DNA from 2 places in the Enterobacter cloacae complex sp. HYC080_NIDB genome. Region 1 is predicted to be linked to the other one. Evidence: predicted binding sites of a transcription regulator. Region 1 holds the regulator's gene; the other holds the start of a gene.
What was found. Region 1 encodes sigma-54, which starts transcription at its own class of promoters, with help from an activator protein. Its sites were predicted from a motif close to GTTGGCACANNTTTCGCTNT; they were not measured.
Positions count from the first base shown of each region.

Region 1 (14,502 bases):
AACTGTCAGGGCTTTCGGAAGTAACGCACTGAAAATATTAACGAGGCAGGACGTCCGGAGGCAAATTGTAGAGTTGGGCAAGGGTAACGACATTATCGCTCGCGCCATGAAGCCTGACGCTTGTCCCCTGCTTTTTCCCCACAGCGACCAGATGGGCGAGCAGTGCAACACCTGCCGTATCCACCCGCGTGACGTCGGTTAAGTCGATGAGCGTCACGCCCTGCATCGCGTCGTGGCGTTTATCCCACAGTGGGTTCAGCAGGTCCTGATCAAGTTCACCGGACAGCTTTAACGTCTCACCTTCACGCGACCAACTGAGTTGCTGCGACATTACTTTTTCTCGTCCAGAGTAATTTTCTGACGCGCAATAGACTGCAGTTGCGCGGTCAGGCCATCAATACCTTTGGTGCGCAGCAGGTCACTCCACTCGTTCTGTTTGGTGGTGATCATGCTTACCCCTTCGGCAATCATGTCATAGGCCTGCCAGTGCCCGGTCTGGCTGTTTTTACGCCACTGGAAATCCAGGCGCACCGGTGGACGGCCGTTAGGATCGTTGATCGTCACGCGGATAGGCACAATGGTGGCATCACCCAGCGGCTGCTCGGGAGCAATCTGATAGGTCTGGCCGTGGTACATCGCCAGCGCCTGACCATACGCCTGTTTCAGGTATTCACGGAACGCAGCAAAGTAGGCTTCACGCTGCGCAGGCGTCGCATCTTTGTAATAACGTCCCAGCACCAGCGCACCAGCATATTTGATCTGCACATAGGGCAGCAGTTCCTGGTCTACCACGTCACGCAGATAATCAGGATTCGCGCGAATTTTTGGCTGTTCGTTTTTGAGACGGTCGAAGGTTTTCTTCGCAGCTTCGTCCATCAGTTTGTACGGGTTGCTTTGATCCGCAGCATGAGCCGCAGTCAGGGGAGCAATGACCAGCATGGCAACCATTAACAGTCGTTTAAACATGAATGACTTCTCCTGAATTAATTCGTCGCACCTGGGGTCGGCGCAGCGTTGGTATGGTCTTCACTCTGCGCAGGGGCATCGTCAGACTTTTTATCATCCCCTTTACTGTTGTAAAGGAACTGACCAATCATATCTTCCAGCACCATCGCGGACTTCGTATCCTGGATAACGCTACCGTCTTTAAGGATAGTCGTTCCAAGCTCAGGGTCTTCAAAGCCAACGTTGAGCGCCAGGTATTGCTCTCCCAGCAGGCCGGAAGTACGGATTGACAGGGAGCTGGTGTCCGGAATGTGGTTGTAACGCTCTTCGATATCCATCGCAACGCGCGGCAGATACGTTTTCTCATCAAGCGTTATGTCTGATACACGCCCGATAACAACGCCACCAATACGCACCGGTGAGCGCGCTTTCAGGCCGCCGATATTATCGAAGGTGGCATAGACACGGTATGTCGGCTCGGTGCGCACTGAGGTGATATCCGCCGCTCGCAGACAGATAAACAGTGCGGCCAGCAGCGCCAGCAGCAGAAACACGCCGACCCAAATTTCATTTTTTCTCGTTTGCATGAACTCAATTCCCAAACATCAGTGCGGTGAGCACAAAATCCAGACCCAGTACGGCCAGCGACGAATGTACGACAGTACGTGTAGTTGCACGGCTAATGCCCGCCGACGTCGGAATGGCATCATAACCATTGAACAAGGCGATCCAGGTGACCGTAATGGCAAATACCACGCTTTTAATCAGGCAGTTAACCAGATCCATTCGCAGATCGATGGCATCCTGCATGGCGGACCAGAAGAAACCGGCATCAATGCCTTTCCAGTGGACCCCCACCAGCGAACCACCCCAGATCCCCACGGCGACAAACAGAATAGTCAGTAGCGGTAACGAGATCACCCCCGCCCAGAAACGCGGAGAGATGACCCGACGCAGCGGGTCGACCGCCATCATCTCCATGCTGGAGAGTTGCTCGGTGGCGCGCATCAGGCCAATTTCTGCCGTGAGTGCTGACCCTGCACGACCGGCGAACAGCAGCGCCGCCACAACCGGCCCCAGTTCACGCAGCAGTGAGAGCGCCACCAGCATCCCGAGGCTGGTTTCCGCACTGTAGGTGGTCAGAACGAGGTAGCCCTGTAGCCCCAGCACCATACCGATAAACAGGCCGGAGACAATGATGATGAGCATCGACAGCACACCGACATTATAAAGCTGCCGCACCAGCAGAGGCGCGTGCTTGCGAAACTCCGGCTTGCCAACCAGCGCGTTGAATAACATTAATCCGGCACGCCCGAACGTCCTGATGGTTTTTATGCCACGGTGTCCAAGGGCGGCCAACGCATTTAACAGCATGAGTGGCTTAACTCCCTAATCCCAGTAAATCGTCACGATAATCGCCCGCCGGGTAGCGGAACGGTACGGGTCCGTCAGCAATACCATCGAGGAATTGCCGCACGCGCGGATCGCAATTTTCCTGAAGCGCCTGGGCGCTGCCGTGTGCGACGATCTTTTTGTCCGCCACGATATAGGCGTAATCGGCAATGCTCAACACTTCCGGTACATCGTGAGACACCACAATACAGGTTACGCCGAGCGCGCTGTTCAGTTCAGAGATAAGCTTCACCAGCACGCCCATCGTGATGGGATCCTGTCCGACAAACGGTTCGTCGAACATGATTAAATCGGGTTCTAATGCAATGGCTCGCGCCAGTGCGGCACGTCGCGCCATCCCGCCAGACAGTTCTGAAGGCATCAGTTTTGCAGCCCCCCGCAGACCGACAGCTTCAAGCTTCATCATCACCGTGCTTTTCAGCAGTTCAGGCGGCAGGCTGGTATGTTCGCGCAGCGGATAAGCCACGTTATCAAAGACGTTCATGTCGGTGAACAGCGCCCCCGACTGAAAGAGCATACTCATACGTTTGCGGACAGTATACAGGCGCGAGCGCGACATCTCCGGGATGTTTTCGCCATCGAAGAGGATTTCACCGCTGTCAGGTGGGATCTGCCCACCAATAAGGCGCAGAAGGGTCGTTTTACCGATCCCGGACGGCCCCATGATGGCGGTAATTTTGCCACGCGGTACGGTCAACGAAATATCATCGAATATCAATCGATTACTACGCGAGAAACTCACACCGCGGACATCGACTAAATTCGCCATCGTTTGGCTCATTTATGGTTCCTTTCTTACCCTGCTCACGTTTAAGCGTGCAGCCTGAATCAGCCCTAAACTCAGCATTTTTACAGAATATTAGCCATTGAGGTTAGCGAAAGCTGGCATTTGTTTTACTTTTCCTGCGCATAAAGTCAAAATTAGGAATTCGTTACGCCTCAGACCGTATGCAGTCCAGTCATTCCCGCGCGATGGACCGACAAGTATACCTGAAGAAAGGACTTTTGATGCTTTTAGCAACAGCACTGTTAATAATTGGTTTACTTTTGGTGGTCTACAGTGCTGACCGTTTAGTGTTTGCTGCATCAATCCTGTGTCGCCTGACGGGCGTACCGCCGGTTGTCATCGGGATGACCGTTGTCAGTGTTGGCACGTCGCTTCCTGAAATCATCGTCTCTGTCTCGGCATCGTTGCACGGTCAGTTAGACCTTGCAATTGGCACCGCGATTGGCTCTAACATCGTCAACATCTTACTGATCCTGGGCCTGGCGGCGCTGCTCCATCCATTTCGCGTGCATTCTGATGTTCTGCGCCGGGAATTGCCGCTAATGTTAATCGTAAGTCTGCTGGCAGGCTGCGTATTTTATGATGGCGTACTGAGCTACAGCGACGGCATTTTCCTGCTGGCGCTAGCCGTCATTTGGCTGCTGTATAGTGTTAAAATCGCCCGCCAGGCTGAGAAACTGGGTCATGACAGCCTCACGCGTGAGCAGGTCGCCGAGCTCCCGCGCGAAGGTACGCTACCGGTCGCCCTGCTCTGGCTTGGCGTCGCGCTGATTATTATGCCGATGGCAACGCGCATGGTCGTGGATAACGCGACGGTGCTGGCGAACTTTTTCGCCATGAGTGAACTGACGATTGGCCTGACGGTGATTGCTATCGGCACCAGCCTGCCGGAGCTGGCCACCGCCATTGCGGGGGCACGTAAAGGGGAAGATGACATTGCCATTGGTAATATCATCGGTTCCAACATATTTAATATCGCGATTGTGATGGGTCTGCCGGCCCTGATAACGCCAGGGCCCTTCAACCCTCTGGCATTCTCTCGCGATTACGGAGTGATGTTGTTGGTCAGCGTGATATTCGCCCTGCTCTGCTGGCGGCGGCAACGACAGATCGGCAAAGGCGCAGGTGCGCTGCTGACAGGTGGATTTATCGTATGGATGGCGATGCTGTACTGGCTCTCGCCTCTTCTCTCTGGGTAAACGGAAACGCATTATGTCGCAAATAGAATTGCAGCCGGGTTTTGACTTTCAGAAAGCAGGCAAAGACGTTCTGGAGATTGAACGTGAAGGTCTGGCGCAGTTAGATCAGTACATTAATCAGGATTTTAGTCTGGCCTGTGAGAAGATGTTTTACTGTGCCGGTAAAGTCGTAGTGATGGGGATGGGCAAATCCGGTCATATTGGCCGCAAAATGGCGGCAACCTTTGCCAGCACCGGAACCTCCTCCTTCTTTGTCCACCCGGGAGAAGCCGCACACGGCGACCTGGGGATGGTCACGCCGCAGGATGTTGTCATCGCGCTGTCCAACTCCGGTGAATCCAATGAAATCCTGGCGCTAATCCCGGTACTGAAGCGCCTGCAGGTGCCGCTGATTTGCATGACCAGCCGCCCTGAAAGCAGCATGGCGCGTGCAGCCGATATTCACCTGTGCGTAAAAGTACCCAAAGAAGCCTGTCCTCTCGGTCTGGCTCCAACGTCCAGTACCACCGCGGCCCTGGTCATGGGCGATGCACTTGCCGTTGCGTTGCTGGAAGCGCGTGGTTTTACGCCGGAGGACTTCGCGCTTTCCCACCCGGGTGGCGCGCTGGGGCGCAAGCTGCTGCTTCGGGTAAACGACATTATGCACACCGGGGATGAGATCCCTCACGTCAGTAAAGAGGCCTCCCTGCGTGATGCGCTGCTGGAAATCACCCGCAAGAATCTGGGCATGACGGTCGTGTGTGACGACCTGATGAAAATTCAGGGGATCTTCACCGATGGCGACCTGCGTCGCGTGTTCGACATGGGTGTAGATGTCCGTACACTTGGCATTGCCGATGTCATGACGCCCGGCGGGATTCGCGTGCGTCCGGGTACGCTGGCCGTGGATGTGCTGAACCTGATGCAGTCCCGCCATATCACCTCCGTTATGGTTGCCGATGGCGACCAGTTGCTGGGTGTGGTACATATGCATGATCTGCTGCGCGCAGGCGTAGTGTAATGAAGGATAAGACAATGAGTAATGCGGGTGCATCCCTTGCAACCTGTTATGGACCGGTTAGTAACCAGATGATGGCAAAGGCGGAAAATATTCGTCTGCTCATCCTTGATGTCGATGGCGTACTCTCCGATGGCCTGATTTACATGGGCAATCATGGCGAAGAGCTGAAAGCGTTTAACGTCCGCGATGGCTACGGAATTCGCTGCGCGCTCACCTCGGGTATCGAGGTGGCTATCATCACCGGGCGGAAAGCTAAACTGGTAGAAGACCGCTGTGAAACCTTAGGGATTACCCATCTGTATCAGGGGCAATCCGATAAAATGGCAGCGTTCAACGATTTACTGGGTAAACTGGCGATCGCGCCGGAAAACGTGGCCTATGTCGGGGACGATTTGATTGACTGGCCAGTGATGGCTGAAGTCGGTCTCAGCATTGCGGTTGCTGACGCTCACCCGTTGCTGCTCCCACGCGCTGATTACGTTACCCACATCAACGGTGGCCGTGGTGCCGTACGTGAAGTCTGCGACCTGCTTCTGCTGGCGCAGGGCAAGCTTGATGAGGCCAAAGGGCAATCAATATGAGTAAAACCAGACGTTGGGTTATCATTCTGCTTTCGCTTGTCGCACTGGTATTGATTGGCGTGAACCTGGCCGATCGCGACGATACGCAAAAGGAAGTGATCAACAATAACGATCCAACCTACAAAAGCGATCACAGCGACACCGTGGTCTATAGCCCGGAAGGTGCGCTGAACTATCGCCTGGTTGCCCAGCATGTGGAATATTTTTCCGATGAGGGCGTTTCGTGGTTTACCCAACCCGTCATGACCACATTCGATAAAGACAAAGTGCCGACGTGGTCAATTAAGTCAGATCGGGCCAAACTGACAAATGACCGTATGCTTTATCTGTATGGCCACGTTGAAGTCAACGCCCTGACCGCTGACTCGCAACTGCGGAAAATTACGACCGATAATGCCCAGATCAACCTGGTAACCCAGGACGTGACCTCGCAGGATCTGGTCACACTGTATGGCACAACATTTAATTCCAGCGGTTTAAGAATGCGCGGGAACTTACGCAGCAAGAACGCCGAGCTGATTGAAAAGGTTAGAACCTCCTATGAAATTCAAAACAAACAAACTCAGCCTTAAAGTAATTATCGCCAGCGCGATGCTGGCGACCAGTCTCCCCGCGCTTGCTGTAACGGGTGATACCGACCAGCCGATCCACATCGAGTCTGACACTCAGTCCCTCGATATGCAGGGTAACGTCGTCACCTTCACGGGTAACGTCGTGATGACGCAGGGCACCATCAAAATTAACGCCGATAAAGTGGTCGTTACCCGTCCGGGTGGCGAGCAGGGCAAAGAGATCATTGATGGTTACGGCAACCCGGCCACCTTCTACCAGATGCAGGACAACGGCAAGCCGGTGAAAGGCCGCGCCTCGCATATGCACTATGAGCTGGCGAAAGACCTGGTTATCCTGACCGGAAACGCGTATCTGGAACAGCTGGACAGCAACATTACCGGCGACAAGATCACCTATCTGGTGAAAGAGCAAAAAATGCAGGCCTCCAGCGAGAAAGGCAAACGCGTAACCACCGTGCTGGTTCCGTCTCAGCTGCAGGATAAAGGCAAGGGTCAGGCCCCGGCACAGAAGAAGAGTAACTAATTCGTTATGGCAACATTAACTGCAAAAAATCTCGCGAAGGCCTATAAGGGCCGCCGTGTCGTAGAAGATGTCAGTCTGACCGTCAACTCCGGCGAAATTGTGGGCCTGCTTGGCCCTAACGGTGCGGGTAAAACCACCACCTTCTACATGGTGGTTGGCATTGTCCCGCGTGATGCCGGCAACATCATCATCGATGATGAAGACATCAGCCTGCTGCCACTGCACGCGCGCGCGCGTCGTGGCATCGGCTATCTGCCGCAGGAAGCCTCTATTTTCCGCCGTCTGAGCGTCTTTGATAACCTGATGGCGGTTCTGCAAATTCGTGACGACCTGACCAGCGAACAGCGTCAGGATCGCGCCAACGAGCTGATGGAAGAGTTTCACATCGAGCACCTGCGCGACAGCCTGGGTCAGGCATTGTCCGGCGGTGAACGCCGTCGTGTTGAGATTGCGCGCGCGCTGGCTGCAAACCCTAAATTTATCCTTCTGGATGAACCGTTTGCCGGTGTTGACCCAATCTCCGTCATCGACATTAAACGTATCATTGAGCATCTGCGTGACAGCGGGCTTGGCGTGCTGATCACCGACCACAACGTGCGTGAAACGCTTGCCGTCTGTGAGCGCGCGTACATTGTGAGCCAGGGCAATCTGATCGCCCACGGTACGCCGCAGCAGATCCTCGAAAACGATCATGTTAAGCGCGTCTATCTTGGGGAAGACTTCAGACTCTGATAGGGTAGAGGTAACGTAACGCCGAACCGGAGAAAAATGCTCTGAACATGAAGCAAGGTTTGCAATTAAGGCTCAGCCAACAACTGGCGATGACGCCGCAGTTACAGCAGGCAATTCGTCTGTTGCAACTGTCCACCTTAGAACTCCAGCAGGAGCTCCAGCAAGCGCTGGACAGCAATCCCCTGCTGGAGCAAGCCGATCTTCATGATGAGGTAGATACACAGCAGTCCCAGGATACAGAATCGCTCGATACCGCAGATGCACTCGAACAAAAAGAGATGCCGGACGAGCTTCCTCTGGATGCCAGCTGGGATGAAATTTATACCGCCGGCACCCCTTCCGGTACGCGTGCAGACTACCAGGACGATGAGCTGCCGGTTTATCAGGGCGAAACCACCCAGTCGCTGCAGGATTACCTGATGTGGCAGGTGGAGCTGACCCCGTTCTCCGATACCGATCGTGCCATTGCCACCTCCATTGTCGACGCCGTTGATGACACCGGCTATCTGACCGTCACGCTGGACGACATTCTGGAGAGCATGGGCGATGAAGAGATTGAGCTGGAAGAGATTGAAGCCGTTCTGAAACGTATTCAGCGTTTCGATCCCGTAGGCGTGGCAGCGAAAGATCTGCGCGACTGCCTGCTGATCCAGCTTTCTCAGTTCAGCAAAGAGACGCCATGGCTCGACGAAGCACGCTTAATCATCAGCGATCATCTGGATCTTCTCGCTAACCACGACTTTCGTAGCCTGATGCGCGTTACGCGCCTCAAAGAAGAGGTGCTGAAAGAGGCGGTGAATCTGATTCAGTCCCTCGATCCGCGGCCTGGTCAGTCGATCCAGACGAGTGAACCCGAGTACGTGATCCCGGACGTGCTGGTCAGAAAACATAACGACCGCTGGGTCGTTGAACTGAACTCTGACAGCATCCCTCGCCTGCAAATCAACCAGCAGTACGCCTCCATGTGCACCAGCGCGCGCAACGACGCCGATAATCAATATATTCGTAGCAACCTTCAGGAAGCGCGATGGTTGATCAAGAGTCTGGAGAGCCGAAATGATACCCTGCTTCGCGTGAGCCGCTGTATCGTCGAACAGCAGCAAGCATTCTTTGAGCAGGGCGAAGAATATATGAAACCGATGGTACTGGCGGATATCGCTCAGGCCGTCGAGATGCATGAATCAACCATTTCCCGCGTCACCACGCAGAAGTATCTGCACAGTCCGCGCGGTATTTTTGAGCTTAAGTATTTCTTCTCCAGCCACGTGAGTACCGAGGGCGGCGGCGAAGCGTCGTCAACGGCGATTCGCGCACTGGTGAAGAAGTTGATCGCCGCGGAGAACCCCGCGAAGCCACTGAGTGACAGTAAGTTAACCACCATGCTGTCCGATCAGGGTATTATGGTGGCACGTCGTACTGTTGCGAAGTATCGAGAGTCTTTATCCATTCCGCCGTCAAACCAGCGTAAACAACTGGTGTGACACAACCGATAAGGAAGACACTATGCAGCTCAATATCACAGGACACAATGTCGAGATTACTGAGGCCTTACGTGATTTTGTGAACGCTAAGTTCGCGAAACTCGAGCAGTATTTCGAAAGGATCAACCAGGTCTACGTTGTGTTGAAAGTGGAGAAAGTGACTCATATCTCGGATGCGACCCTGCATGTAAACGGGGGTGAACTCCATGCCAGTGCGGAAGGGCAAGACATGTACGCTGCTATCGACGGCTTGATTGATAAGCTTGCGCGACAGCTCAATAAACATAAAGATAAACTGAAACAACACTAATTGTCCGGGCAGTTAACGGGTGCAGGACGGCCTGTTGTGAAAAACAACAGGCCATTTGTACAGTTAGCGCTTAGGTGAAATTATGATGAACAACGATTCCGCTCTTCAACTGAGCAATGTCCTTAACCAGGAATGTACCCGCAGTGCCGTTCACTGCCAGAGCAAAAAACGTGCGCTGGAGATCATCAGTGAACTGGCTGCAAAACAGCTGGGCCTGCCGCCGCAGGTGGTGTTCGAAGCGATCCTGACCCGTGAAAAGATGGGCAGTACCGGTATCGGCAACGGCATCGCGATCCCGCACGGCAAGCTGGAAGAGGACACCCTGCGTGCCGTCGGTGTGTTTGTGCAACTGGAAACGCCAATTGCCTTTGATGCCATTGATAATCAGCCTGTCGATCTCCTCTTCGCGCTGCTGGTTCCTGCCGACCAGACCAAAACCCATCTACACACGCTTTCGCTGGTCGCTAAACGTCTGGCCGATAAAACCATCTGCCGTCGACTGCGCTCAGCCCAAAGTGATGAAGAGCTTTATCAGATTATCACTGAAGCAGAAGGCAATCAGGATGACGCGTAACCAGGAGATGGCCTTCACATCTGTTGTCCTGAGGAGAAACGGAACATGGTGCTGATGATTGTCAGCGGTCGTTCAGGGTCGGGGAAATCCGTTGCCCTGCGCGCGCTGGAAGACATGGGTTTTTACTGCGTAGATAACCTGCCGGTGGTGTTATTGCCCGATCTGGCGCGTACCCTGGCGGAGAGACAAACCTCTGCTGCCGTCAGTATCGACGTTCGTAACATGCCCGAGTCGCCTGAAATCTTCGAGCAGGCAATGAGTAACCTGCCTGACGCATTCTCGCCTCAGCTGCTGTTTCTCGATGCCGATCGCAATACCCTGATCCGCCGCTACAGCGATACCCGGCGTTTGCACCCGCTTTCCAGTAAAAATCTCTCGCTGGAAAGCGCCATCGACGAAGAGAGCGATCTGCTGGAACCGCTGCGTTCACGCGCCGACCTGATTGTCGATACCTCAGAGATGTCCGTTCATGAACTGGCGGAAATGCTGCGTACCCGCCTGCTGGGCAAACGCGAGCGCGAACTGACGATGGTGTTCGAATCCTTTGGCTTTAAGCACGGTATTCCGATTGATGCGGACTATGTTTTCGACGTGCGCTTCCTGCCGAACCCGCACTGGGATCCTAAACTGCGTCCTATGACCGGCCTGGATAAACCCGTTGCGGCGTTCCTCGACAGGCACACAGAAGTTCACAATTTTATCTACCAGACGCGAAGCTACCTTGAGCTATGGTTACCTATGCTGGAGACAAACAATCGTAGCTACCTGACGGTGGCGATTGGCTGTACCGGCGGTAAACATCGTTCGGTCTACATTGCCGAACAGCTGGCCGACTATTTCCGCTCGCGCGGCAAGAACGTTCAGTCCCGTCATCGCACGCTGGAAAAACGTAAAACATGACCGTAAAACAAACCGTTGAGATCACCAACAAGCTGGGAATGCACGCACGCCCGGCGATGAAACTGTTTGAGCTGATGCAGGGTTTTGATGCAGAAGTTCTGTTGCGCAATGATGAAGGCACCGAAGCGGAAGCGAACAGCGTTATCGCCCTGCTGATGCTGGATTCTGCCAAAGGGCGCCAGATTGAGGTCGAGGCCACCGGCCCTCAGGAAGAGGAAGCGCTGGCGGCGGTGATTGCGCTGTTTAATGCCGGGTTTGACGAAGATTAGGTCTGCCATTCTGGCGGGTGGCGCTGCGCTTACCCGCCCTACATCAGATGATTACGCTGCATAAACCCCTCTCCACCCAGCTGTCGCATCTGACGCATGATCCATGCCTGACGGCTTCGCACGTAGCCTGATGGGGCACTGGCCTTAAAGCGAAGAGGATTAGGCAGTACAGCGGCTAACAGCGCGGCCTCCGACATGCTTAGCCTGCTGGCAGGTTTATTAAAATAGCGTTGTGATGCAGCTTCGACACCAAATACCCCCTCCCCAAACTCGGCAATATTGAGATAGACGGTCAGAATGCGCTTTTTGCTCCAGACTGTTTCCATTCCAAGCGTCAGCCCCGCTTCCAGCCCTTTTCGCACCCAGCTTCGGCCATCCGACAGGAACAGATTTTTTGCCGTCTGTTGCGACAGGGTAGACGCACCGCGCACGCGATTTTCATGGCGTTCGTTATGGGCAAGCGCCTTTTCAATCGCGGCCACATCGAACCCCCAGTGCTCCGGGAACTTCTGATCTTCCGCCGCGATGACTGCCAGCCCCATCCACGGTGAGATCTCGTCCGTACTCACCCAGTCAGAATGCGCGACATAGCCAAAATCACCGGAGAACCACGCGCTGAGCTGACGCTCAACCATAACGGCTGAAAACGGTACTGGCAAAATGCTGAACACGGCCAGTCCGCCTCCCCAGAACACCGCCAGCACGAGTACGATGCGCAAAAGAAGGTATTTCACCCATTTTCCTGCGGAAGACTGTCGGCTCATTCCGTCAGCACCAGTACCCGGGCTACCAGTTTTTCAATACCCTCAGCCGCTTGCGCGATATTCTGCGCCAGCATGTACGCGGGCGTGGTGACAATTTTGTTCTCTTCATCCACGACAATGTCATCGACCGGGCACGGAACGTGTTCGCCACCCATCTCCTCGATGACCTCAGCAGTATCGATATCGGTCCCGATTGTCAGCCGTAAGGGGAAATCAAAAATGTTTGGCAGCATGGCCGGTGCAATGCAGATAAAGCCCAGCGGCTTACCCGCCGCATGCATCGCCTGCGCCAGCGCTTTTAAATCCGCGTCCACCTTGCAAGCCGCGCCTTCAGCAGCAAAAGTGCTGAGATTTTTCGCGGCACCAAAGCCACCCGGCACAATGAGCGCATCCAGTTCAGCAGCATTTGCCTGGGCCAGCGGACGAATTTCTCCCCGGGCAATACGCGCGGCTTCAATCAACACATTACGGGTTTCGGCCATTGGCTCGCCGGTCAGATGGTTAATGACATCCGCCTGATTTTTATCTGGCGCAAAACACATCACCTCTGCACCCTGTTTTGCCAGAGCCAGTAGGGTAATTACGGCTTCATGTATCTCTGAGCCATCATAAACACCGCATCCGCTCAGGACGACACCCATTTTTTTCATCTTGACGATCCTTCTTTGCAACTTGCTGAAGCACATTAATAATTTTGATTAAAACGCTATGCTTCACACATTTCACTGATTCATGTAACAAACCATTTAAGATTTGCTATCTTATCTGCGTGCGGCCTAAATTTTTCAGGCGGCGCCCATTCGAAAATAACGTTTAAAAACAGGCGCAGCCACGATTTCCCTGGTGTTGGCGCAGTATTCGCGCACCCCGGTTAAACCGGGGTCATTTTTTTCTGGCGTCCACCCAGGCTTTAAGCACCGCCACATCGTTCTGCCACTCTTGTTTCATCTCTTCAACCCAATCACCCACGTTATCTTCCCAGGCGGGTAAATCAGGCGACTGAATCTGTTGACCCAGCTGCTGCAGGTGACGTAACCCGACCGAGCCGGCGGCCCCTTTGATTTTATGCCCTTCTTCCACGATGCCCTTCTGGTCCCGTGCCGTCAGGTTTGACTCCAGCACGCTCAGATAGCCCGGCATCATTTTTTCAAACACAGCCAGACCGTCGGTAATCAGTTTCGGGCCGACCAGGTCAATGTACTGCTCCAGCATCGCGGTATCGAGTATCGTTTGGGCTTTTGCGCTATCAACAGACGTCATGGTGCTCTCCTCTTCATCACGGGTATCCCAGAACTTCTTGATCATGGCGGTCAGAGCAGGCACCGCCAGCGGCTTGCTGAGTACATCGTCCATACCGGCGTCGAGATACTCTTTTTTGTCTTTCAGTACGTTTGCCGTTAGCGCCACCAGCGGCGGCAGTTCGTCAGCCGCGTACTGACGCGTCAGTTCACGCGAGATATCCAGCCCGGTCATATCCGGCAACTGGATATCCAGCAGAACGAGGTCATATTCGCCCGGTGTAAACATCTCCAGCGCGGCTTTACCGGTCATTGCCACATCCACGCTGTTGCCCAGTTTTTCCAGCACCGAGCGCGCCACAATGACGTTCAGCTCAATATCTTCCACCAGCAGGACGTGCAGGGATGGCAGCGGCATATCGTCGTTTTCAAAGGTATCCTCAACTTCTTCCGCCACCGCTGGCGCATGCACCGTCAGCGTAAAGGTCGATCCTTTGCCCGGCTGGCTGGCAACGGTAATATCACCGCCCATGCTCTTCGCCAGCCGTTTAGACACCGCCAGGCCAATACCGGTCCCGGTGGCAGGTTTTCCGCCGTTGCTGTCCTTCACCTGGTAGTACATCGCGAAAATTTTGTCCTGCTCTTCCTGTGGAATACCGATCCCGGAGTCCTCCACCTCGAAGTGCAGCATGTCGCCTGCGTCATAGCGGATACGCACCGCCACCTGCCCTTTCTGGGTAAATTTCACCGCGTTGCTGATCAGGTTCCACAGGATCTGGCGCAACCGCGTACCGTCGGTAACCACTTTATGCGGCAGCGGCAGGGTGGGCTCCATGACGAACCTCAGCCCTTTCTGCTGCGCCTGAAGACCAGACAGATTTTCCAGATCGGCAAGGAAACTGGTGAAATCAATCGGCTGGTTATCAAGCTGAACCTTACGGCGTTCCATCTTATCCATATCGATAATATCGTTGAAGATATTACCCAGCGTAACCGCCGAGACATGAATTGTTTTCAGGTACTTTTCCTGCTCTGCAGTGAGATCGGTATCCAGCAAAATACGGCTCAGCCCCACAATGCCATTGAGCGGCGTACGCAGTTCGTGGCTAATGGTGGAGATAAAGGTGGTTTTATCGCGGCTGGCGCGCTCCAGGGCATCCTGATAGCGCTTACGCTCGGTGATATCACGGCCGAAGCCCATCAGGCCGTGGCGT
Region 1 is NZ_CP114212.1:560,864-575,365, reverse strand. It holds gene mlaB (lipid asymmetry maintenance protein MlaB) at 38-331, opposite strand; gene mlaC (phospholipid-binding protein MlaC) at 331-966, opposite strand; gene mlaD (outer membrane lipid asymmetry maintenance protein MlaD) at 984-1,532, opposite strand; gene mlaE (lipid asymmetry maintenance ABC transporter permease subunit MlaE) at 1,537-2,319, opposite strand; gene mlaF (phospholipid ABC transporter ATP-binding protein MlaF) at 2,327-3,139, opposite strand; gene O1723_RS02700 (calcium/sodium antiporter) at 3,367-4,344, shown strand; gene kdsD (arabinose-5-phosphate isomerase KdsD) at 4,358-5,344, shown strand; gene kdsC (3-deoxy-manno-octulosonate-8-phosphatase KdsC) at 5,359-5,925, shown strand; gene lptC (LPS export ABC transporter periplasmic protein LptC) at 5,922-6,497, shown strand; gene lptA (lipopolysaccharide ABC transporter substrate-binding protein LptA) at 6,466-7,020, shown strand; gene lptB (LPS export ABC transporter ATP-binding protein) at 7,027-7,752, shown strand; gene rpoN (RNA polymerase factor sigma-54) at 7,800-9,233, shown strand; gene hpf (ribosome hibernation promoting factor) at 9,256-9,543, shown strand; gene ptsN (PTS IIA-like nitrogen regulatory protein PtsN) at 9,626-10,117, shown strand; gene rapZ (RNase adapter RapZ) at 10,163-11,017, shown strand; gene npr (PTS phosphocarrier protein NPr) at 11,014-11,286, shown strand; gene mtgA (monofunctional biosynthetic peptidoglycan transglycosylase) at 11,325-12,050, opposite strand; gene elbB (isoprenoid biosynthesis glyoxalase ElbB) at 12,047-12,700, opposite strand; gene arcB (aerobic respiration two-component sensor histidine kinase ArcB) at 12,933-14,502, opposite strand, start outside.

Region 2 (14,502 bases), 1.7 Mb from region 1:
GTGCCCCCAGTTTGAGGGCCAGTTCACGGGCAACGTCGATTTCAGCGCGGTGGCGCTGACCATAATCGAAGGTCACACAGTGAACTTCATCATACTGATGAAGGGCCTGAACCAGGCAAGTAGTAGAGTCTTGTCCTCCGCTGAACACGACGACGGCACGTTTCATAAATCATCTCAACAGTTACGGTAAAAACGTTATGTTACCGCCTGGCTACGGCGGCGACCAGCTTCTTCACGATTTGGGGGCAGGCAGCCAGGCTTCGGTAAAATCAAACCAGCCGCGGGTGTTAAGGCGTATCCCGTTTACGCCTGGCGGCGCGCTGATTTGATACTGATAATTAAAGAGCGGCGTCAACACCGCGTTCTCCATTAAGCGGCTGAAAATGGCTTGCAGCCCCGCGTGTCGGTCCCGGGACTCGGCTTGGGCCTGCACCGCATCCAGCGTGGCTTGCAAATGGGCGTAAGCCGGTGCGCTTAACACATGCGGCCAAAGCGCATCACAGCGGAGCCACTGCTCAAGCGTATACGCTGGCGCTTCGCCAATCAGCTTATCTCCCATCATGATGTCTGCATCGGCAAGCTGCTGGCATCCATCCCACGTCTTCGCGTCGTGAAAGATGACGGTCAATTCACAACCCTGCAGGGCGAGGTACTCCTTCAGCTGGCTGGCCATGGTGTGAAGCTCAACGGGCAGATGATAAACCAGCGTCAACGCCTCAGGGAGGGCAATGTCCGTCAAATCAGGCCATTCCGGGATTGTCCAGCCGGGAAGCAGTTCATGAGTTGGCGTGATGAGCCCTTCGTTGAGCGGAAGCGTGTGCAGAAGCCTGGAGAGATGAATGATATTAATCAGCCGCTTTGCCTGGATCTCACTCAGCCGCGCGCTCTGTTTCAGCGTGAGATAACAGAAGCCCAGGCTGGTGCTGCTGCTCACCAGCCGCAGGCTTTCGAGCTCATCGGCCTCGCCAATGGCGATTTGCACCGGGTGGCGACAGCTGGTACCCAGCCTGTAATCAAAAAGCTGGGGAGTGATCCAGTACTCGATGGCCTTAAGCAGCGGATGACTCAGGTGGTACTGCTCATGGCTTTCCAGGCGTACCAGGTCGGGCTCAAAGAGGGTCAGCCGGAAGGGACCACTGCCGACGACCGGGCGATCGGGATGCGCCAGACGGCTACAGTAGGTTGCCAGCCTGTGCGCCAGCCAGTAGTCCGGTTGATGTAAAACAAACGTCAGACATTGCGGATGTGTGGTTTCGACAGACAAGACGCTCTGAAAAAGCGTTCGCATGATGGGCTGCGCTAACAACGCCGTCAGGCTTCGCTGGAGTTGCGCCGTTTCTATTTTATCGCCGTCATGCCAGTGCAGCGTGGAGCGAATATAGAAATGCCAGCGCAGCCCGTCAGCAGAGACCTCCCAGTGATGCGCCAGATCGCCGGTGGGTTCACTGCTGTTACCGTTAAATCGCGTCAAGCCTGAGAACACCTGTCCTGCCAGATGTTGCTCGGCCCGGCCCGGTAAAAAACCCGGCTGAAGGGGTTCCAGCGAGCGATAGTAGGGGATGCGCAGCGTCGGCGTGTCGTTTTGCCATTGCCCACCCAAAAACGGATGCAGTAACGAACGCAGCTCGTCAGGCGCAAGCTGGGCCAGCTCCAGCGCGTTATGCTGCTGTCCGCTCTTCAGCGCTTCTTCCATCATCATATTGCGCAGCGACTCAGGGGTGGCATGGAACGTCAGTTCGCCGCGCTTGCCGCGACCAGACTGCGCGCGCCAGCTCAGCCAGCCCGCCTCCTGAGCCTGACGCAGCAGCGTTCGGACATGCCGCTCGCTACAAAAACAGCGGGCTGCCAGCTCGCTGATAGTGACCTGCTGCGTCGCACCTTCGGACGGCTGCCATAAACGGTGATACTGGTTAAGACGGTTAAGCTGACGCATAGAAACCCGGAACAATAATTATCATCTATTCACTATTACTTCCGTATATCTCACCTGATACTGATGCACAAGTTAATCGCATCAAATTTCAGGAGTCATCATGGCCCGCCTCGCTGCATTTGATATGGACGGCACGCTGTTAATGCCGGATCACCGTCTGGGAGAGAAAACGCTGAGTGCCCTGAAGCGCCTGCGCGAGCGAGATGTCACTCTGACATTTGCCACCGGCCGACATGTTCTGGAGATGCGCCATTTACTGGGCGCGTTTTCTCTTGATGCTTTTCTGATCACCGGAAACGGAACGCGCATTCACACCGTCGAAGGGGAGGTACTGCACCGCCAGGATCTTAACCCGGAAGTGGCGGATATCGTCCTGCACAGCACCTGGGACACACAGGCCAGTGTCCACGTTTTTAACGATCAAGGCTGGTTTACCGGAAGCGAAATCCCCGAGTTACTGCATGCGCATGTCTATAGCGGTTTTAAATATCAGCTTATCGATCTGCGCCGGATCCCCGCCCACGCGGTGACCAAGATCTGCTTCTGTGGCGATCACGACGATCTGCGACGCCTGCGCATCCAGTTAAATGAGGCTCTCGGCAACCGGGCGCATCTGACCTTCTCGGCGGTAGATTGTCTGGAAGTATTACCCGTGGGCTGTAACAAAGGTTCCGCCCTGGCGGTACTGAGCGACCATCTGGGCTTAACGCTGCAGGATTGTATGGCATTTGGCGACGCCATGAATGACCGAGAGATGCTGGGCAGCGTGGGGCGCGGCTTGATTATGGGGAATGCGATGCCGCAGCTGATTGCCGAGCTTCCTCATCTGCCCGTTATCGGACACTGCGGTAACGAAGCGGTGTCCCATTTTTTGACTCATTGGCTGGACAACAACAACCTCCCTTATTCCCCCGAATAGCGAGCGCCTTCCAGCAAGCCAGACGTCGGTCTGGCTTTTTTTTATTTCAGCAGCTGTGCAATCTGCACTTTCCACGGCGTGATGTCGCCGATGTTAGCCTGTACCCATTCTGCATTGTAGTAGGTCTCAAGGTAGCGCTCGCCGCTGTCGCACAGCAGCGTGACGATGGAGCCGGTACGCCCTTCCTCACGCATGCGTGCCGCCAGATGCAGTGCGCCCCACATATTGGTGCCTGTCGATGCCCCGACTTTGCGGCCAAGCTGGGTTTCCAGCCAGTGTGCGGTTGCCACGCTGGCGGCATCCGGCACGCGAAGCATTTCATCCACTACATCCGGAATGAATGACGGTTCTACGCGCGGGCGGCCAATTCCTTCAATTTTACTGCCTGACGGGCTGCGAAGATCGGCATCGCGGCTCTGCCAGTAGTCGAGGAACACCGAGTTTTGCGGGTCAACCACCATCAGTTGGGTATCGTAGCCCTGACAGCGAATGTAGCGTCCTATGGTGGCTGAGGTGCCACCGGTACCGGCGCTCATCACAATGTACGACGGCACGGGGTGCGGCTCGTGGGTCATCTGGCGGAAAATACTGTCAGCGATGTTGTTATTGCCGCGCCAGTCCGTTGCGCGTTCGGCGAAGGTAAACTGGTCCATATAGTGGCCGTTGAGCTCACGGGCCAGCATTTCAGAGGCGGCGTAGATTTCGCAGGCACTCTCAACGAAGTGGCAGCGACCGCCGTAAAATTCGATCTGCTCGATTTTGCGTTTTGCAGTGCAGGAGGGCATCACCGCGATAAACGGCAGGCCCAGCAGGCGGGCAAAATAGGCTTCGGACACGGCGGTTGAACCGGACGAGGATTCAATAATGGTAGTGCCTTCTTTGATCCAGCCGTTACATAAACCGTATAAAAACAGTGAACGCGCCAGGCGATGCTTCAGGCTGCCGGTCGGATGGGTGCTTTCATCCTTCAGATAGAGCTGAATACCGTCAAATCCCGGCAGGGAAAGGCGGATCAGGTGGGTATCCGCCGAGCGCTGGTAGTCGGCATTGATTTCGCTGATGGCATGTTTAACCCAGGTGCTATTCATCGTAATTATCCGTTTGTCATTTTGTGCCCAGCATAGCGAAAAGCACAGAAAAAATTGTTGCTATCTGGCCTTTAAAATAGAATGAAGGGAGAAAAATTTTCTCTGTGAGGTGGGTATGCTAGATAAAATTGACCGTAAGCTCCTTTCCTTGCTGCAAAGTGACTGTACCCTCTCTTTGCAGGCGCTGGCAGATGCCGTTAATCTGACCACCACACCGTGCTGGAAGCGCCTTAAGAAGCTCGAAGATGATGGCATTTTGCTGGGGCGCGTCGCGCTGCTCGATCCCGAAAAACTGGGGCTTGGGTTGACGGCATTTGTGCTGATTAAAACCCAGCACCACAGCAGCGAGTGGTATTGCCGCTTTGTTACTCAGGTCTCTGAGATGCCCGAGGTGCTCGGTTTCTGGCGAATGGCCGGCGAGTACGATTACCTGATGCGCGTCCAGGTGGCAGACATGAAGCGCTATGATGACTTCTACAAGCGGCTGGTTAACAGCGTCCCGGGCTTATCAGACGTCACCTCAAGCTTCGCCATGGAACAGATTAAGTACACCACAGCCTTACCCATTGAATAACTTCGTAAAAAACCTTCAGGAACAAACCGCGTGCGATTATTTGCCCAATTAAGCTGGTACTTTCGTCGGGAGTGGCAACGCTACCTCGGTGCAGTGGCCCTGCTTATTATCATTGCCATTCTGCAGCTGATCCCGCCGAAAGTGGTTGGGTACGTCGTGGATGGCGTCACCGAACAGCATTACACCACCGCACGGGTGTTGATGTGGGTCGGCACGCTGGTGCTGACGGCCGTCATTGTTTATCTCCTGCGCTACGTCTGGCGCGTGCTGCTGTTTGGTGCGTCCTATCAGTTGGCCGTTGAGCTGCGTGAAGATTTTTACCGCCAGCTGAGCCGACAGCATCCCGAATTTTATCTGCGCCATCGCACCGGGGACCTCATCGCCCGTGCCACGAACGATGTCGATCGCGTGGTCTTCGCCGCCGGAGAAGGGGTATTAACGCTGGTGGATTCGCTGGTGATGGGCTGTGCGGTATTGATTGTCATGTCCACGCAGATCAGCTGGCAGTTGACCCTTCTGGCGCTGCTGCCGATGCCGCTGATGGCATTGGCGATCAATCGCTACGGCGAACAGCTGCACGAGCGCTTCAAACTGGCGCAGGCGGCATTTTCGTCTCTGAACGATCGCACTCAGGAGAGCATGACCAGCATTCGCATGATCAAAGCCTTTGGTCTGGAGGACCGGCAGTCCGCGCTGTTTGCCGCCGATGCGGCAGACACGGGGGCGAAGAACATGCGCGTCGCGCGCATTGACGCCCGTTTTGACCCGACAATCTATGTTGCGATTGGCATGGCCAACCTGCTGGCTATCGGAGGCGGTAGCTGGATGGTGGTACAGGGGACGTTAACCCTGGGACAATTGACCAGTTTTGCGATGTATCTCGGGCTGATGATCTGGCCGATGCTGGCTTTAGCCTGGATGTTCAACATTGTGGAGCGGGGCAGCGCCGCCTACAGCCGCATTCGCGCCATGCTGGCCGAAGCGCCGGTGGTGACTGACGGCAGCGAAGCGGTCCCGGAAGGGCGCGGCGTGACGAAGGTCGACGTCCGTCAATTTGTCTATCCGCAGACGGCGCATCCGGTACTGGAGAACGTCAGCTTTACGCTTCAGCCCGGCCAGATGTTGGGTATTTGTGGTCCGACGGGGGCCGGAAAAAGTACCGTCCTCTCTCTGCTCCAGCGCCACTTTGACGTCACCGAAGGGGATATTCGTTTCCATGATATCCCCCTGAAGAACCTGCTGCTGGATGAGTGGCGTGGCCGCCTGGCGGTGGTCAGCCAGACGCCGTTTTTATTTTCGGACACCGTGGCGAATAACATCGCCCTCGGATGCCCTGCGGCGACGCAGGAGGAGATCGAGCATGTGGCGCGTTTAGCCAGCGTGCATGATGATATTTTGCGTCTGCCGCAGGGGTACGAAACGGAAGTCGGGGAGCGTGGCGTCATGCTGTCCGGCGGGCAGAAACAGCGTATTTCGATTGCCCGTGCGCTGCTGCTGAATGCCGAAATCCTGATCCTGGATGATGCGCTCTCCGCTGTGGATGGCCGTACCGAGCACCAGATCCTGCATAACCTGCGTCAGTGGGGTGACGGTCGCACGGTGATTATCAGCGCTCACCGTTTGTCGGCGCTGACCGAAGCCAGCGAAATTCTGGTGTTGCAGCACGGGCACATTGCCCAGCGCGGGCAGCATGAAAATCTTGTTGAGCAACCGGGCTGGTATCGCGATATGTATCGCTATCAACAGCTTGAAGCGGCGCTGGACGATGCCCCCGAACAGAATGAGGAGGCCGCTAATGCGTAAGCTCGGAACGATGTGGCCGACGCTCAAACGTCTGCTGGCCTACGGCTCGCCGTGGCGTAAACCGCTGTCCGTGGCCGTGCTTTTACTCTGGATAGCGGCGATTGCAGAAGTGAGCGGGCCACTGCTCATCAGTTACTTTATCGACAATATGGTCGCCAAAAGCTACCTGCCCCTGGGGCTGGTGGCGGGTTTAGGCGTCGCTTACGTTGGGTTACAGCTGACGGCGGCAGGGCTGCACTATGCGCAGTCGCTGCTGTTTAATCGCGCAGCCGTCGGTGTCGTTCAGCAGCTGCGTACGGATGTGATGGACGCCGCGCTTCGCCAGCCGCTCAGCGAGTTTGATATTCAGCCGGTCGGGCAGGTTATTTCCCGGGTAACCAACGATACCGAGGTGATCCGCGATCTGTACGTCACCGTGGTGGCGACGGTCCTCCGCAGCGCGGCGCTGATTGGTGCGATGCTGGTGGCAATGTTCAGTCTCGACTGGCGCATGGCGCTGGTGGCGATCACGATCTTCCCGGCGGTGCTGATCGTCATGGTCATCTACCAGCGCTACAGCACGCCAATCGTGCGTCGTGTACGAGCCTATCTGGCCGACATCAACGATGGCTTCAACGAAGTCATCAACGGCATGAGCGTTATCCAGCAGTTCCGCCAGCAGGCGCGCTTTGGTGAACGGATGGGCGAAGCCAGCCGCTCGCACTATATGGCACGCATGCAGACGCTGCGGCTTGACGGTTTTTTGCTGCGTCCGCTGCTGAGCCTTTTCTCTGCGCTGGTGCTTTGCGGTCTCCTGATGCTGTTTGGGCTGAGCGCTAACGGTACGATTGAAGTAGGTGTGCTGTACGCCTTTATTAGCTATCTGGGGCGCCTTAACGAACCGCTGATCGAGCTCACCACCCAGCAGTCTATGCTGCAACAGGCGGTGGTCGCCGGTGAGCGTGTGTTCGAGCTGATGGACAGGCCGCGACAGGCCTACGGCAACGATGAGCGACCTTTGCAAAGCGGTGCCATTGATTTTGATAATGTCTCGTTTGCCTATCGCGAAGACCGGCTGGTGTTGCAGGATATCTCACTTGATGTTCCGTCGCGTGGTTTCGTGGCGCTGGTGGGCCATACGGGAAGCGGTAAGAGTACCCTCGCCAGCCTGTTAATGGGTTACTACCCGGTTACGCACGGTGAAATCCGGATCGACGGACGTCCGCTCGCGTCTCTTAGCCACAACGTGTTGCGTAAAGGCGTCGCGATGGTGCAGCAGGATCCGGTCGTCCTGGCCGATACCTTCTATGCGAACGTGACCCTGGGGCGGGACTACACGCAGGAGCAGGTCTGGGAGGTACTGGAAAAAGTGCAGCTGGCGGATCTGGCGCGCGGGTTTAGTGAGGGGATCAATACGAAGCTGGGCGAGCAGGGGAACAATCTCTCCGTCGGGCAAAAACAGCTCCTCGCCCTGGCGCGGGTGTTGATTGAAACGCCGCAGGTTCTGATTCTGGATGAAGCGACAGCCAGTATTGACTCCGGTACCGAGCAGGCCATCCAGCAGGCGCTGTCGGCCGTGCGTGACCATACGACGCTGGTGGTGATTGCCCACCGTCTTTCCACCATCGTTGATGCCGATACCATTCTGGTGCTACATCGCGGCCAGGCCGTTGAACGGGGTACGCACCGTGAACTGCTGGAAGCCAAGGGACGTTACTGGCAGATGTATCAGCTTCAGCTGGCAGGCGAAGAGCTGGCGGCCAGCGTGCGTGAGGAAGAATCGCTGAGCGCCTGATGCACCAAAATGAGGCGACGCGCTAACAGTCATTCCTGTTGGTGCAAAACGGAAACGCACCCTGCACCGGCATGGTGCGTTTTTTTTCACCGGTTCGTTTATCAAGGCCGTGTAGCGCTCTTTGCACCGCAGTTCCTTCTGGTTTTCATTTCTGGCACACCCCTTGCAATACCTTCTGCGTAAGCTGCGGCCATTACCGAATTCTGACTGGAGGGGATCTATGAAGCTGGTTACGGTTGTAATCAAACCATTCAAACTCGAAGACGTGCGTGAAGCGTTGTCTTCCATGGGTATTCAGGGACTGACTGTCACCGAAGTGAAAGGCTTTGGTCGTCAGAAGGGTCATGCCGAGCTTTACCGCGGGGCGGAATACAGCGTTAACTTTCTGCCAAAAGTAAAAATTGATGTCGCGATTGCTGACGATCAGCTTGATGAAGTCATTGATGTCATTAGCAAAGCGGCCTACACAGGCAAAATTGGCGACGGCAAAATTTTCGTTGCCGAACTGCAGCGCGTCATTCGCATTCGTACCGGCGAATCTGACGAAGCGGCACTGTAAGTAACTCCTGGCACACAGTGATAGGGATCGAGAAAATGAAGATAGCAACACTTAAAACGGGTCTGGGTTCGCTGGCACTGCTGCCGGGCCTCGCGCTGGCTGCCCCTGCGGTGGCAGATAAAGCCGATAACGCCTTTATGATGATCAGCACCGCGCTGGTGCTGTTCATGTCAATTCCGGGGATTGCCCTGTTCTACGGCGGTCTGATCCGTGGCAAAAACGTTCTCTCCATGCTGACCCAGGTAGCCGTGACCTTCGCACTGGTCTGCGTGCTGTGGGTGGTTTACGGTTACTCGCTGGCCTTTGGCACCGGCAACGCCTTCTTCGGTAACTTTGACTGGGTGATGCTGAAAAATATTGAGCTGACCGCGCTGATGGGCAGTTTCTACCAGTATATTCACGTTGCGTTCCAGGGCTCGTTCGCCTGCATCACCGTCGGGCTGATTGTAGGCGCGCTGGCCGAGCGTATTCGTTTCTCTGCCGTTCTGATCTTTGTGGTGGTCTGGCTGACGCTCTCCTATGTGCCGATTGCGCACATGGTCTGGGGCGGCGGTCTGCTGGCAACGCACGGCGCGCTGGACTTCGCGGGCGGTACCGTCGTACATATCAACGCCGCGGTAGCGGGTCTGGTTGGCGCATACCTGATTGGCAAACGCGTGGGCTTCGGTAAAGAAGCGTTCAAACCGCACAACCTGCCGATGGTCTTTACCGGTACCGCGATCCTCTACTTTGGCTGGTTTGGCTTCAACGCCGGGTCTGCAAGCGCAGCAAACGAAATCGCCGCGCTGGCCTTCGTGAACACCGTCGTGGCCACAGCCGGTGCGATCCTCTCCTGGGTCTTCGGTGAGTGGGCGGTGCGCGGTAAACCTTCCCTGCTGGGTGCATGTTCTGGCGCAATCGCGGGCCTGGTCGGTATCACGCCTGCCTGTGGTTATGTGGGTGTCGGTGGTGCGCTGCTGGTAGGTTTGGTTGCAGGTCTTGCAGGTCTGTGGGGCGTTACGGCACTGAAACGCGTGCTGCGCGTTGATGACCCTTGCGATGTATTTGGGGTGCACGGTGTGTGCGGCATCGTCGGCTGTATCATGACCGGTATCTTCGCCGCGAAATCGCTGGGTGGCGTGGGCTATGCAGAAGGTGTCACTATGGTTCATCAGGTACTGGTGCAGCTGGAAAGTATTGCTATCACCGTGGTGTGGTCTGCCGTTGTCGCTTTTATTGGCTACAAGCTGGCGGACATGACTGTGGGTCTGCGCGTACCGGAAGAGCAGGAGCGCGAAGGTCTGGATGTGAACAGCCACGGCGAGAATGCGTATAACGCATAACCAACAGCAAAACGGCAATCTCGATTGCCGTTTTTAATGTTTATTCCCTCTCCCTGTGGGAGAGGGCCAGGGTGAGGGCATCAGGCCGCACGTTATTAACCGCGATTACGCATTACCCCTTCCTGCACCGTTGAAGCGACCAGCACGCCGTCCTGCGTATAAAACTCTCCACGCACAAACCCGCGAGCGCTCGATGCCGACGTACTCTCCACGCTGTAAAGCAGCCACTCATTCATGTTGAAGGGACGGTGGAACCACATGGAGTGGTCGATGGTCGCGACCTGCATCCCTTTTTCGAGGAACCCGACGCCGTGCGGCTGCAGTGCCACCGGCAGAAAGTTAAAATCTGACGCATACCCGAGCAGATACTGATGCACGCGGAAATCTTCCGGCACGGTACCGTTGGCGCGGATCCAGACCTGACGTTTCGGCTCGGCGGTGTGACCCTTCATCGGGTTATGGAACTCGACGGGGCGGATCTCCAGCGGTTTATCGCACAGAAATTTCTCTTTGACCTGTGGCGGAAGCAGATGCGCCAGCGCACGGGCGATATCGGTCTCTGATTTGAGCGTGTCTGGCGACGGTGCCGGCGGCATCGTTTTCTGATGCTCGTATCCCGGTTCCGGTGCCTGGAACGAGGCGGTCATATAGAAGATGGGCTTACCGTTCTGAATGGCCGCCACGCGGCGGGCACTGAAACTATTACCGTCACGCAGAACTTCAACATCATACACAATCGGTTTTGCGCTATCGCCAGGGCGTAAGAAATAGCTGTGGAACGAATGCACCAGACGGTCTGCCGGGACGGTCTCCTTTGCCGCGTACAGCGCTTGTCCAACGACTTGCCCACCGAAGACCTGGCGCAAGCCTAAATCTTCACTCTGTCCGCGAAAGAGTCCTTCCTCAATTTTTTCCAGATTCAGTAATGTCAGCAGATTGTTCAGTGCCTGACTCATAGTTGTCCTCAATAAACGCCGTAGCGAAAGATAGGCAGAGTATAACGCAGAAATGTAAGTGGTCCGATGGGTAGAATAATCTTAATATCGGCACGTTTTCAGGCATTAATCGGTGATCTGTGCCACACTTGAACACGTTATGTGATTGAAACGACATCGGATGGGATCGATCCCGCTGGTGCATTGATGATAAGGAGACTTCAATGAAACTCGTGCCTATGCTAAGTGGTGTAGCTATTGCGGTGGCGTTGTCCGCCTGTGCCGGTAAGAGCGCCCAGGTGCCGGTACCTGCAGCCGATCCGAACGGGATTAATACCCTTTCACAGCAATCCATTCAGCAGCCTAATGTTTCCGGTACCATCTGGATCAAACAGAGAGTCGCTTTGCCGCCGGATGCGGTATTAACGGTCACGCTGTCTGATGCTTCTCTGGCCGACGCGCCGTCGAAAGTCCTGGCTCAGCGTGCGGTTCGTACTGAAGGTAAGCAGGCGCCATTTAGCTTCGTGCTGCCATATAACCCGTCAGACGTACAGCCGAATGCCCGTATCCTGCTGAGTGCCGCGGTAACGATCAACGATAAGCTGGTCTTTATTACCGATACGGTTCAGGAAGCCATTAACCACGGTGGGACTAAAGTCGACCTGAATCTGGTTCCCGTACAGCAAACCGAAGTGCCGGTTGCTCCACAGACCAATCAGCCGTCCCTGCCAACCCCACCGACCCAGATGTAATTGTTGCTATCACCCTCTCCTTCGGGGGAGGGGTTAGTACACCCAGCGGTACTTTTGCAAATCAATCTGTCCCGATCCCGATACCTGCACACCCTCTGACAGTAATGCCTGGCGCTGACGCTGGAGATCCGGTCCGGTCAGCGAGATGGCACCATGACGATTCACCACGCGATGCCAGGGCAGCGTGCTTCCTTCCGGCAGCCGTTTAAGAACGCCGCCTACCTGTCGCGCCGCGCGCGGTGAACCGGCCAGCTGTGCGACATCACCATAGGTTGTGACGTAGCCTTCCGGGATTGAGGCCACAATTTGCCATACGCGCTGGGGAAAGGAGTCGTGTTCGTCCATACCTGCACCTGCGGGGATCATCTGAACAGCCATGGTAAACGAAGATTGCCCTGATTGCTGCGTCTGTTTGCGCAATAAACCAGCATCCGGTTCCGGGTCGCTTGCAATTGGGTCTTCGCACAGGGATAATGCGCCAGCGCGTTGGTTATCAACGCTCTCAATGGGGGCTCTGTTGGTTCTCCCGCAACGCTACTCTGTTCACCAGGTCAGGTCCGGAAGGAAGCAGCCAGGGCAGACGACGTGGGTGCCGGGATGTAGCTGGCAGGGCCCCCACCCATTTACGGCCTCGTACAAACCTTCCTGCGTTACCTCTCTCTGTAGTCATTATTCCACAATACTATAACGCCTATACGCTGTAATATATATTTCATCGTGCTGAAATATTATTGTCATAAACCTGTAATAATAGACTGGCATTTTATAATTGGACGTCTATTTAACACCAAAATTCAAAAAAATATAAATCTGGATAACAGTGTTAACTTCGTGTATTACATAAAGTACTTATTCCGAAGGGAAGTGACAAACATGGCTACTGCGGTTTTAAATGTTAAAATTGACGACGCGCTAAAAGAAAGGCTTCGCCACTATGCGGAAGCGAATAACGAGAATTTAAGCGTGACCACAGAGAAACTGCTGTTGCTGGCGTTTGAAGCAGTAGAAGAGGCGGGAGTATCGGAAGAAGATATTGATAATCAGCATACGGAAGAAGAGAGTGTTTCTCCTTTTACTCCTAAAGAAATCAAAGCACTACGTAAACTTCTGAAGAAGAGAAAATGAAACAACAACTGTCAACTGCCAGTGACTACAACGAGGCCTGCGATCTCTTGCGCTCAGGCTATGTGAAGCATGTACGTCTTGGCTGGAATGTTGGAAGCGATGAGTTCTTTCGTATTGCGTCTGACTGGTGTGATACCGGTGCAAAAATAAAGAAAGACGGTGATAACTTCGTTATTTCGTTGAAAGGTTTCCCTATTCCTCCGCAACATTAATTGTTGTCCAGTGAAAACTGCTGACTGCATATATTACAGTCAGCAGTTTTTATTTTATGATCCCCTTCAAACTTTTTATTCTTAAACCAGACTGCGTTTGATGGCCGGCTCATTTGAATGTAATGCACGCCATAAGGGTTTAATCCGCAGTAACGCCGCTTCCATTTCCGCTGGCTCCAGCGAGAAGGGCATGCGCAAAAAGCGGTCAAACGCCCCCGATAAGCCAAACCGTGTGCCCGTTCCCAGGTTAATCCCGATGATTTCTGCCCGCGCGGCAAGCTGTGTCGCCAGCATGCCGGGAAGTTCGATCCAGTAAGACAGTCCGCCTTCCGCCTCATGGAATCGCCACTCGGGAAAATGTTCACGCAGCAGTTCACTGCATCGATCGCGCCGTTCCGCAAGCATCTTGCGGCGAGCGGGCAGAAAACGTTCGCTATTGTTGATAAGCCACAGCGTCGCCAGTTGCTCCAGCAGCGGCGAGCCCAGATCAAGCGTATCCCGCGTCTGGGCGAGGGTGGCGATGGTACGTGAAGAGGCGCGGATCCAGCCGAGACGCAGCCCGCCCCAGAAGCTTTTTCCGGCGGAGCCTAATGTCATGACGGTTGCCTCCCGGTTAAATGATGCCAGCGGTGGCGGTGGGGGCGAGTCAAACCAGAGATCGACCATCGTTTCATCTACAACCAGCGTCGTGCGGGTTTGTGCGGCAATATCGGCGATCGCCTGACGGGTGGCGATATCCATACAACGCCCGGTTGGGTTGTGAAAATCAGGCATCAGGTAAGCCAGGCGCGGTGCAGTCTGGGCAAGCGTGGCGGCAAAACCATCCGTGTCCCAGCCTGTATCCGGCAGCGACACCCCAACGGGCCGGCACTGCGCCCCCTGAATGGCGGCAATCGCCAGCGGATAGGTAGGGTGATCGACCACGACGCGATCTCCCGGCCCGGTTAACATCCGCAATATCAGCGCAAAACCGCTGACGGCACCGTTGACCACCATGACTTCGTCTGCGCGGGTGGGAAGACCCCGTTCGGTATAGCGTGCCGCTATAGCTTCCCGAAGCGCAGGCAGCCCAAGCTGGTCGTAGCCCGTCAGCGAGAGGTGCTGGGTAATAGCCGTCAGCGCGTGGGTATAAGCCTGGTGGATCTCTGGCCCGGCATTGAGGGCGGCAGTGGAGAGATCCAGTGCGGCACTCGCCGCTGAAAGGGTAGGAACGGCGCGCGTATCCGGGAGGATCACGCGCGACCCGCTGCCGTGGCGGCTTTCAAGATATCCCTCCTCGCGCAGATGGGCGAGGGCACTGCTGACGGTGGTCCGGCTCACGTCCAGCGCCGTAGCCAGCTCACGCTCACCCGGCAGTCGCGTATTTAATGCCAGTCGGCCATCAAGGATTAACAGACGCAACGCGTCAGCCAGCTGGCGCCAGAGCGGGGTGCGGGATGAAGCTTGCTGCCAGTGGCCTAAAAGGCGTACCAGAGACTGACTTCCAAAGCGGCGTGATGACATATG
Region 2 is NZ_CP114212.1:3,468,422-3,482,923, reverse strand. It holds gene queC (7-cyano-7-deazaguanine synthase QueC) at 1-166, opposite strand, end outside; gene O1723_RS16610 (SgrR family transcriptional regulator) at 233-1,933, opposite strand; gene cof (HMP-PP phosphatase) at 2,034-2,852, shown strand; gene O1723_RS16600 (PLP-dependent cysteine synthase family protein) at 2,894-3,940, opposite strand; gene O1723_RS16595 (Lrp/AsnC family transcriptional regulator) at 4,056-4,514, shown strand; gene O1723_RS16590 (SmdA family multidrug ABC transporter permease/ATP-binding protein) at 4,545-6,317, shown strand; gene O1723_RS16585 (SmdB family multidrug efflux ABC transporter permease/ATP-binding protein) at 6,310-8,091, shown strand; gene glnK (P-II family nitrogen regulator) at 8,312-8,650, shown strand; gene amtB (ammonium transporter AmtB) at 8,686-9,972, shown strand; gene tesB (acyl-CoA thioesterase II) at 10,068-10,928, opposite strand; gene O1723_RS16565 (YbaY family lipoprotein) at 11,132-11,659, shown strand; gene O1723_RS16560 (MGMT family protein) at 11,693-12,004, opposite strand; RNA gene ffs (signal recognition particle sRNA small type) at 12,175-12,271, shown strand; gene O1723_RS16550 (hypothetical protein) at 12,533-12,784, shown strand; gene O1723_RS16545 (hypothetical protein) at 12,781-12,996, shown strand; gene yczR (MocR-like transcription factor YczR) at 13,078-14,499, opposite strand.
Region 2: glnK (P-II family nitrogen regulator) is a predicted target of sigma-54. The motif match lies at 8,242-8,261, and genes of this name have one in related genera.